DNA from 3 places in the Streptomyces dangxiongensis genome. Region 2 is predicted to be linked to each of the others. Evidence: riboswitches for the same ligand, from Rfam matches in the RefSeq annotation. Region 2 holds a riboswitch; each other region holds the start of a gene.

Region 1 (5,846 bases), 2.3 Mb from region 2:
GCGACACCGGCGTCGACGACGCCCTGGCCCTGCTGTTCGCCGTCCGGCACCCGGGTCTCGACCTGCGGGCGGTGACCTGCGTGGCCGGGAACACCGACGTCGACGGGGTGGTCCGCAACACGCTGACCGTGCTGGAGCGGGCGGGCGCGCCCGACATCCCGGTGGCGCGGGGCGCCGCACGCCCGCTGATCGAGCCGGCCCGCTCGGCCCGGCACGTGCACGGCACGGACGGCATGGGTGACCTGGGCCTGCCCGCGCCCACCCGGGCCCCGGCGGCCGTCGACGCCGTCACCCTGCTGCACCGGGAGATCCTCGCCTCCCCGCGCCCGGTGACCCTGGTCCCGACCGCCCCGCTGACGAACATCGCGCTGTTGCTGCGCACCCATCCGGAGGTGACGTCGAACATCGGGCGGATCGTGTTCATGGGCGGGGCCGTGGCTGTCGGCAACGCCACCCCGGTCGCGGAGTTCAACGTCTGGCACGACCCGGAGGCGGCGGCGATCCTGCTGACGGCCGGGGTGCCGATCACGATGTACGGCCTGGACGTCTTCCAGCAGGTCGTCGTGGACGGCCCGGAGGTGCACCGGCTGCGCGCCAGCGACGAGCCCGGCACCCGCCTGGCCGGCGACCTCCTCGCCCACCGGCCGACCTCGCCGGGCGGGCCGGCCGAGGCGGAGGAGGCGGGCGGCCTCGGCGACGCGGGCGCGGTGTGCGCGGTCGCCGACCCGCGGGGCATCACCACCCGGCTGCTGCCGGTGGAGGTCACCCTGGCCCCCGGCCCGTCCCGCGGCCAGACGGTCGTGGACCGCCGGCCCCGTCCCGGCGAGTCGGAGATCCACGAGGGCCGCCGCGAACACGCCCTGGTGGACGTGGCCCTGGAGGTGGACGCGGACCGGTACGTGAGGCTGTACCTGGAGACCGTCGGCCGCTAGGCCGTGCCGTCGAACCCCCGCCCGCCCCACGGCGGGAGTTCGACGCCACGCCCTAGTCGGCGGTGGCCGGTACCCGTTCCGACCAGCGTTCCTCCACCCTGGCGAACCGCCAGTACGCCAGTGCCGCCGCCCACACGACGACGAACAGGCCGACGATGAGGTAGCCGACGTTGTCCAGGTCGAGGCCGGCGACCCAGCCGGTGACGTCGTCGTGCAGGTCGAACTTCTCGTGCAGGACGCCGACCAGCTCGATCGTGCCGATGAAGAAGGCGACGGCGACGGACAGGCCGGTGATGGCGAGGTTGTAGAACACCTTGCGGACGGGGTTGGAGAACGCCCACTGGTAGGCGAAGTTCATGAACGTGCCGTCGAGGGTGTCGAACAGGCTCATGCCGGCGGCGAAGAGCAGCGGCAGGCAGAGGATCGCGTACCAGGGCAGGCCGGCCGCCGCACCCGAGCCGGCCATCACCATCAGCGTGACCTCGGTGGCCGTGTCGAAGCCGAGGCCGAAGAGGAAGCCGAGCGGGTACATCTGGCCCGGCCGGGACACGGACCTGGTGAGCCGGCCGAGGAGCCGGTTCATGAAGCCGCGCGAGGCCAGGTGCTGTTCCAGCTCCTTCTCGTCGTACGCTCCGGCGCGCATGGCGCGGAACACCCGCAGGATGCCCACCAGTGCGACCAGGTTCAGGGCCGCGATGAGGTAGAGGAACGTGCCGGAGACCGTGGTCCCGAGGACGCCGAGCACCTGGTGGGTGCTGGACCCCTCGTTCATGACCTTCCCGGCGAGGGAGGTGCCGCCCGCGATCAGCAGCGCCAGCAGGACGACGACGCTGGAGTGGCCGAGCGCGAACCAGAAGCCCACCGACACGGGCCGCTTGCCGTCGGCCATCAGCTTGCGGGTGGTGTTGTCGATGGCGGCGATGTGGTCGGCGTCGAAGGCGTGCCGCATGCCGAGGGTGTAGGCGGTGACGCCGAGTCCGACGCCGAAGACGTCGGTGCCCACCCGGTAGTGCTCGGGGGCGACGAGGAGGAAGAGGATCCCGAAGGCGACGACGTGCAGGGCGACTATCACCGCCATCAGCCCCGCCGTCTTGACGGTGTCCTCGCGTCGCCAGCGGAAAGACGCGGCATCGGCCATCAGGTTCACGCTCCAGCACCTCGTGGATCACTTCGTGAGTCGCCGTGGCCGGTCTCCTGGCTTACAGGTCCGCGTCCGCCGTCCCTGCCTTCCCGGTCGCGTACGACCAGTGGCCCGGCTGCTGCCGGACGGAACGGGAACTCCCTGATCACAGTGGCGAGGGCCGCGTCGACCTTGCATCGACTTCCCGAGCACCACGGCCCGCCCACCGTAGAGGGGCGGCAGGTTCCCTGCATAGCTGCGCACCTGCGCAGGTATTCAAGATCACATCGGTGCCTGCGAGGATGGCGTCATGCATCTCGTGCCTGCCGACCGAGCCGACCGTCGCACCATCGACGGTCACCGGGTGTGCGAGGCGATCGCCGCCATCGGCGACGCGGACCACCTGCGCACCTGGGCCGGCCGTTTCTCCCTCCTGGCCGACGCCAACCGGCTCGCGCTGCTGCTCGCCCTGCACCGCACCGGCCCGCTCGCCGTCTCCGACCTCGCGATCGCCACCGGCATGAACGATCCCGCCGTCTCCCAGGCGTTGCGGCTGCTGAGGGCGGCCGGGGTGGTCGCGGGGGAGAAGGAGGGGCGCGTGGTGCGCTACCGCGTGGTGGACGCGCGGGTGCGGGACCTGCTGGAGCACTGCACCCCCTGACCGGCCTCGAAAAAGGTTCCCTTTCCGGGCAATGTGGACAGATACCGAGTCCGTACCGTCGTCCGTCCTCTGGGAGCCCGCATGGCAGACCTCTCGTCCAGGAACCCCGACTGGTGGCGGCAGGCCGTCATCTACCAGGTCTACCCGCGCAGTTTCGCCGACGCCGACGGCGACGGCCTGGGCGACCTCAGGGGCATCACCCAGCGCCTGAACCACCTGGCCACGCTCGGCGTGGACGCCCTGTGGCTGAGCCCCTTCTACCCCTCCGAACTCGCCGACGGCGGCTACGACGTCGCCGACCACCGGGACGTCGACCCGCGCCTGGGCACCCTGGACGACTTCGACGCCCTGGTCACCGAGGCGCACCGGCTCGGCCTGAAGGTCGTCGTCGACGTCGTCCCCAACCACACCTCCGACCGGCACCCCTGGTTCCAGGAGGCGCTGCGCGCCGCCCCAGGCTCCGCCGCCCGCGACCGCTACGTCTTCCGCGAGGGCCGCGGCGCGCACGGCGAACTGCCGCCCACCGACTGGCAGTCGCTGTTCGGCGGCAGCGCCTGGCGGCGGGTGCCCGACGGCGAGTGGTACCTGCACCTCTTCGCCCCCGAACAGCCCGACCTCAACTGGGACGACGAGGAGGTCCGCGCGGACTTCCGCACCACCCTGCGCTTCTGGTCCGACCGGGGGGTCGACGGGTTCCGGGTCGACGTCGCGCACGGGCTGGCCAAGGACCTCACCGAGCCGCTGCGGGACGTCGGCGATGTCGGCGCGACCGGTGAGGAGGCCCTGCTGGCGGTCCCGCCCGGCAGCCACCCGTACTGGGACCGCGACGAGGTCCACGCGATCTACCGCGACTGGCGCACGGTCTTCGACGCCTACAGCCCGCCGCGCACCGCCGTCGCCGAGGCCTGGGTGCCGGGCACCCGGCGGGCCCTGTACGCCCGCCCCGACGAACTCGGCCAGGCGTTCAACTTCGAGTACCTGGGCGCCCCGTGGGACGCGGAGGAGCTGCGGGACGTCATCACCGCCTCGCTGGCCACCGCCCGTGCCGTCGGCGCCCCCGCCACCTGGGTGCTGTCCAACCACGACGTCGTCCGGCACGCCTCCCGCCTCGTGCTGCCGCCCGGCACCGACCCGGCGGCCTGGCTGCTGTCCGGCGGCACCGCGCCCGCGGTCGACGCGGCGGCGGGCCTGCGCCGGGCCCGGGCCGCGACCCTGCTGATGCTGGCGCTGCCCGGGTCGGCGTACCTCTACCAGGGCGAGGAACTCGGCCTGCCCGAGGTCGCCGACCTGCCCACCGAGGTGCTCCAGGACCCGATCTGGGAGCACACCGGCCACGTCCGCAAGGGCCGCGACGGCTGCCGCGTGCCCCTGCCGTGGACGACGACCGGGCCGTCGTACGGCTTCGGGTCCGGCGCCGCCTGGCTGCCGCAGCCGGAGTCCTTCGCGGCGTACGCCGTCGAGGCGCAGGCGGGCACCGAGGGCTCCACCCTGGAGCTGTACCGCACCGCGCTGCGGCTGCGCCGCAAGCTGCTGGAGGACGAGTCGCTGACCTGGACGCCCGAGGCGCCCGCCGGGGTGCTGGACCTCACCCGCGGCGAGGCCTGGCGGTGCGTCACGAACCTCGGCGCCGAGCCGGTACCGCTCCCGCCGGGCGAGGTCCTGCTGAGCAGCGTCCCGCTGCCGGGCGGCGGCACCCTGCCACCGGACACCACCGTGTGGCTGGCCTAACGCACCGTGGGCGCCGGACTCGCGCCGGGCGCCGGGACGTTGCCGCCGCCACCGGCGATGCCGTCGATGTCCACGGGGGTGGAGGTGGCGGTCGGCGGCGGGGTGAGGACCACCTCCGGCTGGCCCGCGGCCGGGGGCGGCGGGGTCAGGTCGGTGTCGGGGAGCTTCGGCGGGGTCGTCTGCTGGAACAGGGTCTGGTCGAAGTCGACCAGGCCCGTCTTCTCCATCACCGTCATGTGGTCGAGCACGGTGTCGTTGGCCTGGTCGGCCAGGGCCCGCACCAGCGAGTTCTTGGTCGTGGACCGGATCTTGGCGATCGTGTTGAAGATCGCGCCGTGGGTCATCCGCAGGATGTTGGCGAAGTCGGTGTCGAACTGCTTGCCGCTGTCCGACTTCAGCGTGCTGACGAAGCCCTCCTGCTGGGGGCTCGCGATGTTGGGCAGGGTGATGTTCAGCATGGGCGCGATCTTGCGGCAGGTGGTGTCCAGGGCCGAGTGCCCGTCGACCAGGTGCCGGCTGGCCGTGATCACCTCCTTGGAGCCGCCCTTCTGCAGCCCGATCTGCCCCACCGGGTACTCCCACAGCCCCGCCGCCCGCACCTTGACCACGAAGTCCCGGTCGGACTCGGTGAGCGGGCCCCACTGGGTGTTGGCGATGACCCGGGTGGGGGAGCTGGAGACGGTGCTGAGCCCGAGCATGCCCGGGTAGGCGAGTGCCGCGAGGGTCAGGGCCATCGCACCGCCCACGAAGAGAGTTCCCGTCGCGTTCCGCGAAAAGCGCACCGTGCCTCCTGTCCGGTCGTGGATCCGGCCCGCGGGAGAACGCGGGCGGGTGGGACGCACAGCAGTACGGACGGGAGAGCGATCCGTCTCTGCCTCCCGGGTAAAAATTCCGCATGGCCGTGTCGCCGTGCGGGGATTGCCAGGTGTTGGTGACCATGACGAACGGTTGCCGAAAGGTTGACCCTGCGCCGGGAGAAGTCCGGCGGACGCGGCCCTAGATTCGCCGCATGCCCCCGCAACCACCGCCCCGCCCCGCCGCCGCGCTGCCCGTCCTGCCCTACCGCCGGCCCACCCGGGGCCGCGACTACTGGGTGCTGGACGACGTCCTGCCCGGCATCGACGCCGTACGGGAACGGTGTCTGGCGAAGGACGACTGGACCGAGGGCTATCCGTACACCTCCGAGAGCTGGCCCGGACTGCGTGCCATGCCCGGCCTGGAACCGGGGGAACTGGCCCGCGTCGAACGGCTGGTGAAGAAGGCGACCGGCGCGAAGGACCTGTGGGTGCAACGGGCGCCCGGCGGCGGCACGCTCAACCACAACTGCGTCCAGGTGGTCGGCGAGGGCGAGGGCGAGCCCCGCCCGCACACCGACTCCCGCGCCCTGTGCCGGTACGCGGCCGTC
Region 2 (5,846 bases):
CGACCGTGGCGTGCCCGCGCCGCTTGGCCTGGGTGCCCTCACCGGGGTCGTTCACGATGAACGGGTAGATCAGCGGCAGGTCGCCGAGGACCGCGTCCGGCGCGCAGCCGGCGCTGAGCCCCAGGCCCTTGCCCGGCAGCCACTCCATCGTGCCGTGCTTGCCCATGTGCACGACCGCGTCGGCGCCGAAACCGTGCTCCAGCCACCTGTAGGCCGCCATGTAGTGGTGGGAGGGCGGCATGTCCGGGTCGTGGTAGATCGCGATCGGGTTCTCGCCGAAGCCGCGCGGCGGCTGGATCATCACGACGACGTTCCCGAACCGCAGCGACGCCAGCACGATGTCGTCGCCGTCCACGTACAGGCCGCCCGGCGGCTCGCCCCACGCCTCGGTCATCGCGTCCCGCAGCCCCGGGTCCAGCTTCTCGAACCACGCCCGGTAGTCGGCCAGCGGCACCCGGGCGGGCGCGGCGGCAAGCTGCTCCTCCGTCAGCCATTCCACGTCGTGGCCGCCGGCCTCGATCAGCCGGTGGATCAGTTCGTCACCGCCGGCGGGGTACTCGGTCAGGGCGTAGCCGGCGTCCCGCAGCGCGTCCAGCACCCGCACCGCGGACGCGGGCGTGTCCAGACCCACCGCGTTGCCGACCCGGGAGTGCTTGGTCGGGTACGCGGTGAAGACCAGGGCGATCTTCTTCTCGGCGTTCGGCTTGTGCTTCAGCCGGGCGTGCCGCAGGGCGATCCCGGCGACCCGCGAGGCCCGCTCGGGGTCGGCGACGTACACCGGCACGTCGTCGGGACCCTGCTCCTTGAAGGAGAACGGGACGGTGACGAGACGGCCGTCGAACTCCGGGATCGCGACCTGCATCGCCGCATCCATGGGGGACAGGGCCGCGTCGGACTCCTCCCACGCGGCCCGCGAGGAGGTCAGGCACAGGCCCTGCAGGACGGGCACGTCGAGGTCGGCGAGGGCGCCGATGTCCCAGGACTCCTCGTCGCCGCCCGCCGAGGCCTGCGAGGCGTGCGTGCCGCCGGCCGCGAGGACGGTGGCCACCAGCACGTCGGCCCGCTCCAGCAGCCGGTACAGCCCGGCGTCCGCGCCGCGCAGCGAACCGCAGTACACGGGAAGGGCGTTGGCGCCGTGCGCCTCGATCGCGTCGCACAGCGTGTCCACGAAGGCGGTGTTGCCGCTCAGTTCGTGCGCCCGGTAGAAGAGGACGCCCACGGTCGGGCGGCCGGCCACGACCGGGCGGTCGCCGTGCACGCCGTACTCCGGCATGCCGCGCGGCCCCTCGAAGCCCTCACCGGTCAGCAGCACGGTGTCCGACAGGAACCGGGACAGCTCCAGCAGGTTCTCCGGCCCGCCCTCGACCAGGTACTTCAGCGCCTCGGCGACCACACCGGCCGGCACGGACGACTCGGCCATCAGCTCGGCGTCCGGGACGGCCTCGCCGCCCAGCAGCACGGTCGGGATCCCGGACGCCCCCAGCACCGCCAGCCCGTCCTCCCAGGCGCGCTTGCCGCCCAGCAGCCGTACGACGGCGATGTCCGCGCCCTCGACCAGGGCCGGCAGCTCCGCGGCGACGTCGACACGGGTGGGGTTGCCGATGCGGTAGCCGGCGCCACAGGCCCGGGCCGCCAGCAGATCCGTGTCGGCGGTCGACAACAACAACACTGTGCTCATGCGGGCGCTCCCGGTGGAATGAAAGGCAGTCCTTGCGGCGCGCCCGACTCGATGAGCCGCCAGAGCGCGTCGGTGTCCGCGTGCTGTTCGATCAGGTCGCCGAGCCGGTCGAGCTGCTCCTCGCGCAGCGCGGCGAAGGAGGTGTCCGGCGCGGGCACGAAGCGGCGGCCCGCGGCGGCGGCCACCTCGCGCAGGAAGGCCCGCCGGAAGCCGTCCGACTCCAGCGAGCCGTGCCAGTGGGTGCCCCAGGTCCGGCCGGCACGGCAGCCGTCCAGGAAGGCCTCCCCGCCGGTGACGTCGGCGACCCCGTGATGGATCTCGTACCCCTCCACCCGCTCGCCGAGGGCCTGGCCGACGGGCCGCGTGAGGGTCTTCTCGCGGGCGAAGCGGACCCGGACGGGGAGCAGGCCGAGCCCGGGGACGTGTCCGGCGCGGGACTCGACCTCGTCCTCGATGTGCTCGCCGAGGAGCTGGAAACCGCCGCAGATGCCGAGCACGGGGCGCCCCTCGGCGGCCCGCCGTACGAGGGCGTCGGCCAGCCCGCGTTCCCGCAGCCACTGCAGCGCCCGCACGGTGGCGCGCGTGCCCGGGACCACCACGAGGTCGGCGTCGGCCAGCTCCTCCGGGCGGTCCACGAAGCGCACGACGACGCCCGGTTCGGCGGCGAGGGCGTCCACGTCGGTGAAGTTGGACATCAGCGGGACCGCGCAGACGGCGACCCGCAGCACGTCCGCGCCGACCGGGGGCGTCACGGAGGACTCGCGGACGGTGCCCCGCAGGGACACTCTCAGGCCGTCCTCCTCGTCGATGCCGAGGCCGTGCCGGAAGGGCAGGACGCCGTACGTCCGCCGTCCGGTGAGCCCGTACAGCATGTCCAGGCCCGGCTCCAGCAGCGACACGTCGCCGCGGAACTTGTTCACGAGGAACCCGGCGACCAGTTCCTGGTCCTCGGGGGAGAGCAGGGCGACGGTGCCGAAGAAGGACGCGAAGACGCCCCCGCGGTCGATGTCCCCCACCACCAGCACGGGCAGCCGCGCGTTGCGGGCGATGCCCATGTTGACGATGTCCGTCCGCCGCAGGTTGATCTCGGCCGGACTGCCCGCCCCCTCACAGATCACCGCGTCATACGTGCCCCGCAACTCGGCCAGGCAGTCCAGCACCGTGCCGAGCAGCCGCTGCTGGCGCCCCCCGTGGTAGCCGCGCGCGCTCAGCTCCCCGACGGGCTTGCCGAGCAGCACCACCTGGCTGCTCTGTTCGCCGCCCGGCTTGAGCAGCACGGGGTTCATGAGCGCGGTGGGCTCGACGCGGCAGGCCTGCGCCTGCATGGCCTGCGCCCGCCCGATCTCCGCGCCTTCCAGGGTGACGAACGAGTTCAGGGACATGTTCTGCGCCTTGAACGGCGCCACCTTCACGCCCTGGCGGACCAGCCAGCGGCAGATCCCGGCCGTCACGACGCTCTTGCCGGCGTCGGAGGTGGTGCCGGCGACGAGGAGACCCCCGTTCACTTCCCACGTCCCTTCATCAGGCCGCGCGCGGCGAGCGTGGTGCCGAGCGCGAGGAGGCCGACGCGACGGGAGAGCCGTACGGCCCGGTCGATGTCGATGACCCGGACCGGCCGTCCGGTGCCGCCGTTGAGCACGGGCCGGTGTTCGACCCGGCCGCCGTAGGAGAGCGTGCCGCCCAGCCGCACGCCGAGGGCGCCCGCGAACGCGGCCTCCACGGGACCGGCGTTGGGGCTCGGGTGCCGGGAGGCATCGGCCCGCCAGGCCCGCGCGGCACCGCGCGGATCGGGTCCGGCGAGGGTGGCGAGTACGGCGGTGAGCCGGGCCCCGGGCCAGCCGGCGACGTCGTCGAGGCGGGCGGAGGCCCAGCCGTAGCGCCGGTGGCGGGGTGATCTGTGGCCCACCATCGCGTCCAGGGTGTTGACCGCCCGGAACCCGAGCAGCCCGGGGACGCCGGCCACGGCGCCCCAGACGAGGGCGCCGACCACGGCGTCGGAGGTGTTCTCGGCGACCGACTCGACCACGGCGCGGGCGATGCCGTCGGCGTCCAGCGCCTGCGGGTCCCGGCCGCACAGGTGGGGCAGCCGGGCCCGGGCGGCCTCGACGTCCCCGGCCTCCAGGGCGCGCCCGACGGCGCGGGCCTCGCGGGCGAGCGAGGTGCCGCCGACGACCGCCCAGGCGGCGACGGCGGTCAGCGCGGTGGAGACGGCGGGGCGGGGGCGCGTGGCGCGTGCGGCCAGCGCGCCCAGCGCGACGGCGCCGCCGGCGCACACGGCGGTGTGCACGGCACCCCAGCCGCGATGGTCGTGCCACAGGACGCGTTCCACGGCTCCGGCCGCCCGGCCGAACGCGGCGACCGGATGCCCGCGGCGCGGATCGCCGAGGAGCAGGTCACCGAGGAGGCCGGCGGCGGCGCCGTACGCGTATGTGCGATCGGCACCCATCGGCTCAGCCGGCCGTGGGGGCGGGAGCGGTCCGGGTGCGGGTCCTCGAACGGGTCCTCGATGGGCAGCCGAGCATGTCGCTGTAGGTCCTCACTCAGGGTGTCCGCGCCCTGGTTCGACGTGAATCGGCGGTGAGAGTTCCTGGCTCCCGGGGATTCCTCCCCGGTGACAGTGGCGGGACCGCGCCGGATTCGCACCGGCTTCCTCTTCTGCCGCCGTAGATGGCCTGGGCAGTCCACCACGCGCCCGGAAGGGCCGTCAACTTGCCGTTGACCTGCGTGGGGAGAGTGTGCCGATCACCACACCGAGGGACGTGCGGGCCGGGTGGGACATGACGGAGGCTCCCCTCCACGGCCGGTGCGGGGGAGCCTCCGAGGGGGCGCGGGTCAGGCTTTGGCCACGACCAGGTGGATGCCGTACGCCACCGCCGCCGCGCAGGCCGCGAAGCAGAGGTAGGCGCCGGTGACGGCGAGTCCCGCGGTGCCGCCCTGCGCCGTGGCCTTCTCGCGCCGGTTCAGGCCCGCGATGCCGAGGGTGAACAGGGACACGAGGCCCACGGTGGCCACGAGGCTCACTCCGAAGACGGAGCCGAGGGCCGCCCAGTCGATCTTCATGGGGATGCTTCCTTCGGTAACCGGGGTGACCGGGCTCAGACGGTGGCGGCCGGGGCCGCCGGGGGAGCGGGCTCGACGGCCGGGGCCGTGGCCTGCTGCGGGAAGGCGATGTCCAGGTCGACGACGACCTGGCCGGCCGGGGGCGGGATCACGGCGGCGATGGCGGTGGTGACCACACCGGCCGGCTCGCCGCTCTCCTGGACCACGTGGGTGTGGTCCACGACCTCGCGGCGGGAGAACTTGTAGATCGCGGCGCTGGAGGCGACGAGGAAGACGGCGACGACTGCGGTACCCCAGTCACCCAGGCCGGTGACGGACTCGGCGCCCGCGCCGACCAGCGCGGCGGCCGGGAGGGTGAGCGCCCAGGCGACGAACATGCGGGTCGCGGTGGACCAGCGGACCACACCGCCCTTGCGGCCGAGGCCCGCGCCCATCACCGAACCGGAGACGACGTGGGTGGTGGAGAGGGAGAAACCGAGGTGGGCGGAGGCCAGGATGGCGGTCGCGGCGCTGGTCTGGGCGGCGAAGCCCTGGCGCGGCTCCAGGTCGGTCAGGCCCTTGCCCATGGTGCGGATGATGCGCCACCCGCCGATGTAGGTGCCGAGCGCGATGGCCAGGCCGGCGGAGAGGATCACCCAGGTGGGAGGGTTGGAGCCGGGGGCGATGGAGCCGCCCGCGATGAGGGCGAGGGTGATGATGCCCATCGTCTTCTGGGCGTCGTTGGTGCCGTGGGCCAGGGAGACCAGGCCGGCGGAGGCGATCTGGCCGGCGCGGTAGCCCTTGCGGGTGGCCTCGCCGTCGGCGGTGCCGCCGATGCCGTAGGAGAACCGGGTGGCCAGCAGCGAGGCGAGACCGGCCACGAGCGGCGCGGCGACCGCCGGGAGCAGCACCTTGGTGACCAGAACGTCACCGTGGACGGCGCCGAAACCGGCGGAGGCGACGGTGGCGCCGACCAGGCCGCCCATCAGGGCGTGCGAGGAGCTGGAGGGCAGGCCCACCAGCCAGGTCAGCAGGTTCCAGAGGATCGCGCCGACCAGCGCGGCGAAGATGACCTCGGGACGGATGCCGCTCTCGTCGACGAGACCCTTGGAGATCGTGTTCGCGACCT
Region 3 (5,846 bases), 4.2 Mb from region 2:
CGCCGCTCCGCCCGCGGACGTCTGACCCGGCAGGCGAGGCCCACAGCCGGCCGGGGTCCCGGTCGGGCGGACTCCGGCCCGCGCCGGCAGGCCGGGCGGTCCGGCGGTCGGTCGGCGTATGGGTTCCGTCAAGGGCGGGCGGACCGTCGTATGGAGGCCGTCAAGGGGCGGTCGTATCCGGCCACGGGAGTGGTGTGCTGTCACCGTTCCCCTTCCGCCCCTTCACCTTTCAGGAGTCCGCGATGGCCGATGCGGCCTTCGTCGTCACCGTGCTCGCGGCCTTCGCGCTGGTGGCACTCGTCGCCCGGGGGTGACGAGACTGTGACCGTCGACGCGTCCCACGTCGAGACGGGAGTCGGCCTGATCGTTGCCGTCGCCCTGCTGGGCCACCTCGTCCTCGCCCTGCTCTTCCCGGAGAGGTTCTGAGCGCGGACATGGGCCCCGTAACGGCAGGCGTGCTCCAACTGCTCGCCCTCATGGGCGCGTTGGCGCTCATCCACATCCCCCTCGGCACCGGTATGGCCCGGGTCTGCTCCTCGCGGCGGCATCTGCGGGTGGAGACGTGGATCTACCGGGGCATCGGTGCCGACCCCGACGCCGAGATGACCTGGCCCGCGTATCTGCGCGCGGTGACGACGGCCCCCGGCGGCCCGCACGCGGACGGGCCGCCGGGGCCGCTCGGACGACGGTCAGGCAAGGCGTACGTGAACGACAGGAGGACCGACCCCGTGACCACCCGTGTCACCCTGATCGCACCCGCGACGACCCCCTCCCTGCGGCGGGCCCGTTTCGACGACGGTGACTCGCTCGACGACGCGGGCGTGGCGCGGGCCATGGCGGCGGCGGGTCACGTGCCCGCCGCCGGGCAGGTCCTCGCCTCCCCCAGCACGCGCTGCCGGGAGACGGCCTCGGCGCTCGGTCTCGACGCCACCGGGACGGCGGAACTCGCCGGACTGGACGTGGGCCGGTGGCGGGGCCGGGCGCTGGCGGACGTCGGCGGCGCCGAACCGGCGGCGCTGGCCCGCTGGCTGGCCGATCCGGACGCGGCACCGCACGGCGGCACCTCGGTACGGGACCTGTGCGAGCGCGTCGCACGGTGGCTGGAGCGGTGCGGCCACGCCGGGGGCCGGACGGTGGCCGTGGTGGAGCCGGAGGTCGTCCGCGCGGTGGTGGTGCACGTCCTGCACGTGCCCGCCGCCGCGTTCTGGCGCCTCGACGTGCCGCCGCTCACGGCGACGGAGGTCACCGGCCGGTCCGGACGCTGGAACCTGCGGCTCGGCCACCCGCTGGGGAGCACGTCCGCCCACTGACACCGGCCGCTGTCCCGGGAACGCCGAGAGGGCACCGGACGGTCACGCGAACGCCGAGAGGGCCCCTCGGACGGATCCGAAAGGCCCCCTCGCGTCCCTGGTGGTTCAGTGCGGCGCGGGAACCGGTCGCCCGGCGCCGGACCGTACGCGCCTCGGGTGCAGCAGCCGTTCGGCGAACTCGCCGAAGAGCAGGCCGAATCCGGCCCACAGGACGGCCTGGACGGCCAGCGCGGAGAGACGGAACCGCCACAGCAGGGCGGCCGGGAAGTCCTTCGGCACCTCGTCGACGACCGGCAGGAAGGCATAGGCCACTGCCGTCACGAGGGCGAAGGCGGCCACCGCGGCGACGGTGGCGTACCAGGTGCCCAGCCGGGGTGCGAGCCGCTTGCCCACAAGGGTGGCGGCGACCGCGAGGAGCACGCTGAGCAGCATCATCAGGAAGTACAGGCCGGTCCGTTCGCCGATGGTGCCGGGGTCGCCGACCGAGGGCGGGCTGGCCGGGTACTTCAGGAACGGGACGACGTACACGACGAGCAGCGCGGAGCCCGACAGCAGCAGCGCGGTCGCCCGCGGGGAGAAGCGGCCGACGCGGCCGAGCGCGAAGCAGAAGGCGAGTGCGGCGATGCCGCCGAACGCGACCCCGTAGACGAGGACACCGGTGGCGAGGCCGGCGGTGGACTGCACGGAGCGCGAGACGACCTCCGTCTCGTGCGCGTGGGAGTGGGCGTCCTCGAAGCCGATCGCCCTGTCGACGCTCGGCTCACCGAGGAAGTAGGCGACGACCAGGGCGAGCACGCCGGCGGCCAGACCGGCGAGCATGCCCCGCACGAGGAGGTTCCTCACTGTTGCGGAGTTCATGGGTGTGGGGCGTCCCTCGCGTCAGTGGCAGGGGAAGCCGAGCAGGTGGCGGGCGTCGTGCACCCACTCGTGGACGTCCGTGCCGTTGAGCACGGAGGTGGCGCCCTGTTCGGCGCCGACGAAGTACAGCAGGACGAGCATGAGGATGCCGAAGAAGACCGCCCACGGAGCGATGGCCTTCAGTGGCAGCTTGGCCGGTACGGCGGGGGTGGTGGCTGTCGGCGGAGCGACGGTCTGCGCCATGGCAGGACCTCCTCTGGGAGTTCGCGTCCCATCTCGGTGGTGCACAGGACGACGGCCACGGGTCTGACTCACGAACACCCGGAGGCTCTCGCATACAGTGGCGCGACCGTGCCGGACTTGCACCGGCTTCCGTCGACCGTCGTCGATATCGGACAGACCGTACCGCGCGGCGCCTGCCCGGCCAAGGGCGCACGCCCGTCGGGCGTACGGCCGGGCGGCGCGGCCGGTCACAGGTGCAGCCCCACATGGTTGACGATCAGCCGCTTGCCCTCGGGGTCCAGCGCGAAGTAGATCCGCCCGGCCTCGCTCGGCGACACGGCGTCCCGGACCTTGATGTGCGGCAGCCCGTCCCGGCGCTTGTGCTCGAACGTGAAGTAGCGCTTGTCCTTGTTCTTGCTGAGCTTCTCGTCGCTGTTCGCGAACCTCAGCCCGTGGTGGTCGTAGAACCACTGGTCGAGCCTGGGCCGCTTGCCGGGCTTGGTGTACAGGTCCATCGCGGCCTGGGCGAGGGCGATGAGCTGGTCGGTCATCTCCTCGGGATACGGGTACTGGGAGGCCTTCCACGCCCGCGCCGCCCGCACCGTGAACACGAGGCGTTCCTCCGACGTCCTGGCGAGAGCCTCGAAGGTGGGTACGGCGTCCGTGCCCAGGACCGGGATCCGGTGCCAGACGTCCGGCTCGGCCGCCTGCCCGGTCCCGCCCCTGGACTGTTCCAGGTACAGCTTCTTCCAGTAGTCCCGGTCCTGGCGCAGCGCCTCGGCCGCGGCGGCCTCGGACTGCGCCTTGTCGCGTTCCTCCATACAGCTCTGGGCCATGTCCTCCCACGACCTGGTGTCCTCCTCGAGCTGCCGCGCGCGTTCCTTCAGCGCCTGGAGTTCGGCGGTCGTGTCGCCGGCGGCCTGGGCGCGCGACAGCCGTTCCGCCGCTCTGCGCGCCCCGGCCCGGTAGGAGGCCTGCCGCGCCCGCTCCCACGCCGTGTCGCTGCCCCGGGCGATGACGGAGAGGTGGGCGAGCGAGGGCATCAGCCGTCTGCTCACGAAGGACGGCTGGGACACCTGCTCGCGGGAGTAGGCGGGATGCTCCAGGCCGAGGTTGGGCCAGACCAGCCGTGCCCCGCCGCTCGGCACGGCCACCTGTTCGTGGACCCGGCGGACGGCCTGCGCGGTGACGTAGTTCAGCGTCACGACCTGGGCCAGTCCGGCGAGTTGCCCCGAGGCGTCGGCCGCCGTCGTCCACGCCGCCTGGTCCCGGGGGTGCATGAGAAGGATGGGCAGGCGCGTGCTCAGCGCGAGCGACTCCAGCAGGACCGCCGCGTGCCCGTGCTCCCGGATCCGCTCGTACCGCCCGGTGGCGCGCTGGCCGAGCACCCGCACATCGAGTTCGCCGTCCGCGAGCACCGCACGCAGCAGATGGGGACGCCTGAGCCGCGGGTTCTGCACCGGCGCGATCCAGCCGTCGGGGATCTCCCTGCCCATGACGACCCGGAGTCCCCCGGCGCCGTCCTCCGTCCCGGAGACCGTGACGCGGGTGACGAACTGTGCCGGGCCGTCCGACAGCGGCTGGTGAATGGCCATCCGCAGGGCGCGGGCACGCTCGTCGCCCGCCACGGACCAGCTCACCCGCCGTTCGCCCTGCCCGGGAATCCTGCCGGTGATCACCGCCCGCCCGGCGCGGTCGAGATCCGCGGGGTACGGCGCCGGTAACCGGCCGCGGTCACCGAGCCATGCGGCGAGATGGTCACGGAGACGCTCGTACACGTGTCCGGGCCGCCGGGCGCACCGGGCGTCCTGGACATCGAACGCGACGGCATACAGCACCTGCACGGTGGCTCCCCTCGGCCCCGGACGCCCCCGGCGAGCGGACCGCTTCCCCCTCGGACACGGTCGGGGCGTCACTTGAGGGGTCACCGTAGTACCGCCGCACCCGACCGGCCATGACTTCGCAGCGCGCATCGTTCCTCACGATCGGTGTCCGGCTTCCGCCGATCGGCGCGTGTCCGGCCGAAAACAGTCGTCACGGGCTGTTCGGTGGGGGTACGCGGCCACCGATCACGCAACCCTCTGCGACGCCGCGGTGTTTTAGTCCGTACCAAGTCCCACCCGGCTGGGCGGCTACTGGTACGCCGGTCCACGGATGCCGGTGTTGTCGAGGAAGGAAAGAGTGATGAGCGATTTCGAGGCGCTGACGGCGCTCCAGCTCGCCGAGCTTGTTCGTTCCCGGACCGTGTCACCGGTGGAGGTGGTGCAGAACTCCCTGGACCGCATCGAGCGGCTCAACCCCGCGGTCAACGCGTTCGTCACGGTCTGCGCCGACCAGGCGCTCGCCGCAGCCAAGGAAGCGGAACAGGCCGTGCTGTCCGGGGCCGAGCTGGGTCCGCTGCACGGGGTGCCCATCGGCGTGAAGGACCTGGATCCCGTCGCGGGCGTGCGCGTCACGCGTGGTTCGAAGATCTTCGCGGAGGAGGTCGCACAGGATACGATCCTGTGCGTCGAGCGGTTGACCGATGCCGGCGCCATCGTGGTCGGCAAGACGAACACGCCGGAGTTCGGGTTCAAGGCGACGACGGACAGCTCCCTGCTGGGGCCGGCGTCCACGCCGTTCAACCTGACGATGAACGCGGGCGGCTCCTCCGGCGGGAGCGCGGCGGCGGTCGCGACGGGCATGGTCCCGCTGGCGCAGGGCTCGGACGCGGGCGGTTCGCTGCGCGTACCCGGAGCCTTCTGCGGTGTGTTCACCATGATGACGACCTTCGGACGGGTGGCGGTGCCGGCCCGGCCCAACGCGTTCCGCCGTCTCAACCCGATGGTCTGCTACGCACCGCTGGCCAGGACCGTGGACGACGCCGTCCTGGGACTCGACCTGATGTCGGGCCCGCACCCCCGGGACCCGTACTCCTTCCCGGTGGGTGAGCCGCTGGCGGCGGCGCTCTCGCCGTCACTGGCCGGGATGCGGGTCGCCTACACGCCCGACCTCGGCGGATACCCGGTCGAGCCGGAGGTCGTGGCGCTGGTGCGGGCCGCGCTGCCCGCCCTCGAAGAGGCCGGCGCCGAGATCGTGGAGGTGGACTTCCGGCTGCCGCTCCCCGCCGCCGAGCTGACCCGGATGTGGCGCCGCTACCTGTCGATGGCCCACGCGGAGTCCGCCGAGATCAGCCTGCGGCAGGGCATCGACCTGCTGGGCGAGCAGGGCCGCGTCGTGGACCCGGGCTATCTGGACAGTGTCCGGACCGGTGCCGCGCTGAGCGCGGTGGACTTCCGCCTGGGCGACCTCGTGCGCACCCAGGTGCTGGACGCGTTCGAGGACGTCTTCGACGGCTACGACCTGATCGTCAGCCCGGTGAACTGCGTGGCGGGCATCCCCAACGACACCACGCGCACCACCGTCGGCCCCCGTCAGGTCAACGGCCAGGACACCGACCCGTTCGTCGGCTGGTCC

What was found. A riboswitch is a leader RNA that binds a small molecule or an ion and turns the genes downstream of it on or off. The one in region 2 is predicted to bind cobalamin.
Region 1: linked by a shared signal. The riboswitch ahead of D9753_RS17160 (Nickel transporter NicT) and the one ahead of D9753_RS27540 (cobalamin biosynthesis protein) in region 2 are both predicted to bind cobalamin.
Region 3: linked by a shared signal. The riboswitch ahead of D9753_RS08345 (CbtB domain-containing protein) and the one ahead of D9753_RS27540 (cobalamin biosynthesis protein) in region 2 are both predicted to bind cobalamin.

What each region holds. Positions count from the first base shown of each region.
Region 1 is NZ_CP033073.1:3,841,309-3,847,154, reverse strand. Features, by position in the region: gene D9753_RS17165 (nucleoside hydrolase) at 1-932, shown strand, start outside; gene D9753_RS17160 (Nickel transporter NicT) at 985-2,070, opposite strand; cobalamin riboswitch at 2,100-2,284, opposite strand; gene D9753_RS17155 (ArsR/SmtB family transcription factor) at 2,363-2,713, shown strand; gene D9753_RS17150 (glycoside hydrolase family 13 protein) at 2,795-4,441, shown strand; gene D9753_RS17145 (DUF4142 domain-containing protein) at 4,438-5,187, opposite strand; partial or broken gene D9753_RS38000 (DUF6445 family protein) at 5,451-5,846, shown strand, end outside.
Region 2 is NZ_CP033073.1:6,101,746-6,107,591, forward strand. Features, by position in the region: gene cobN (cobaltochelatase subunit CobN) at 1-1,678, opposite strand, end outside; gene D9753_RS27535 (cobyric acid synthase) at 1,675-3,183, opposite strand; gene D9753_RS27540 (cobalamin biosynthesis protein) at 3,180-4,124, opposite strand; cobalamin riboswitch at 4,240-4,380, opposite strand; gene D9753_RS27545 (hypothetical protein) at 4,511-4,738, opposite strand; gene D9753_RS27550 (inorganic phosphate transporter) at 4,774-5,846, opposite strand, start outside.
Region 3 is NZ_CP033073.1:1,889,784-1,895,629, forward strand. Features, by position in the region: gene meaB (methylmalonyl Co-A mutase-associated GTPase MeaB) at 1-25, shown strand, start outside; gene kdpF (K(+)-transporting ATPase subunit F) at 322-426, shown strand; partial or broken gene D9753_RS39310 (potassium-transporting ATPase subunit KdpA) at 477-623, shown strand; gene D9753_RS08335 (histidine phosphatase family protein) at 729-1,310, shown strand; gene D9753_RS08340 (CbtA family protein) at 1,416-2,168, opposite strand; gene D9753_RS08345 (CbtB domain-containing protein) at 2,190-2,411, opposite strand; cobalamin riboswitch at 2,448-2,567, opposite strand; gene D9753_RS08350 (hypothetical protein) at 2,639-4,234, opposite strand; gene D9753_RS08355 (amidase) at 4,575-5,846, shown strand, end outside.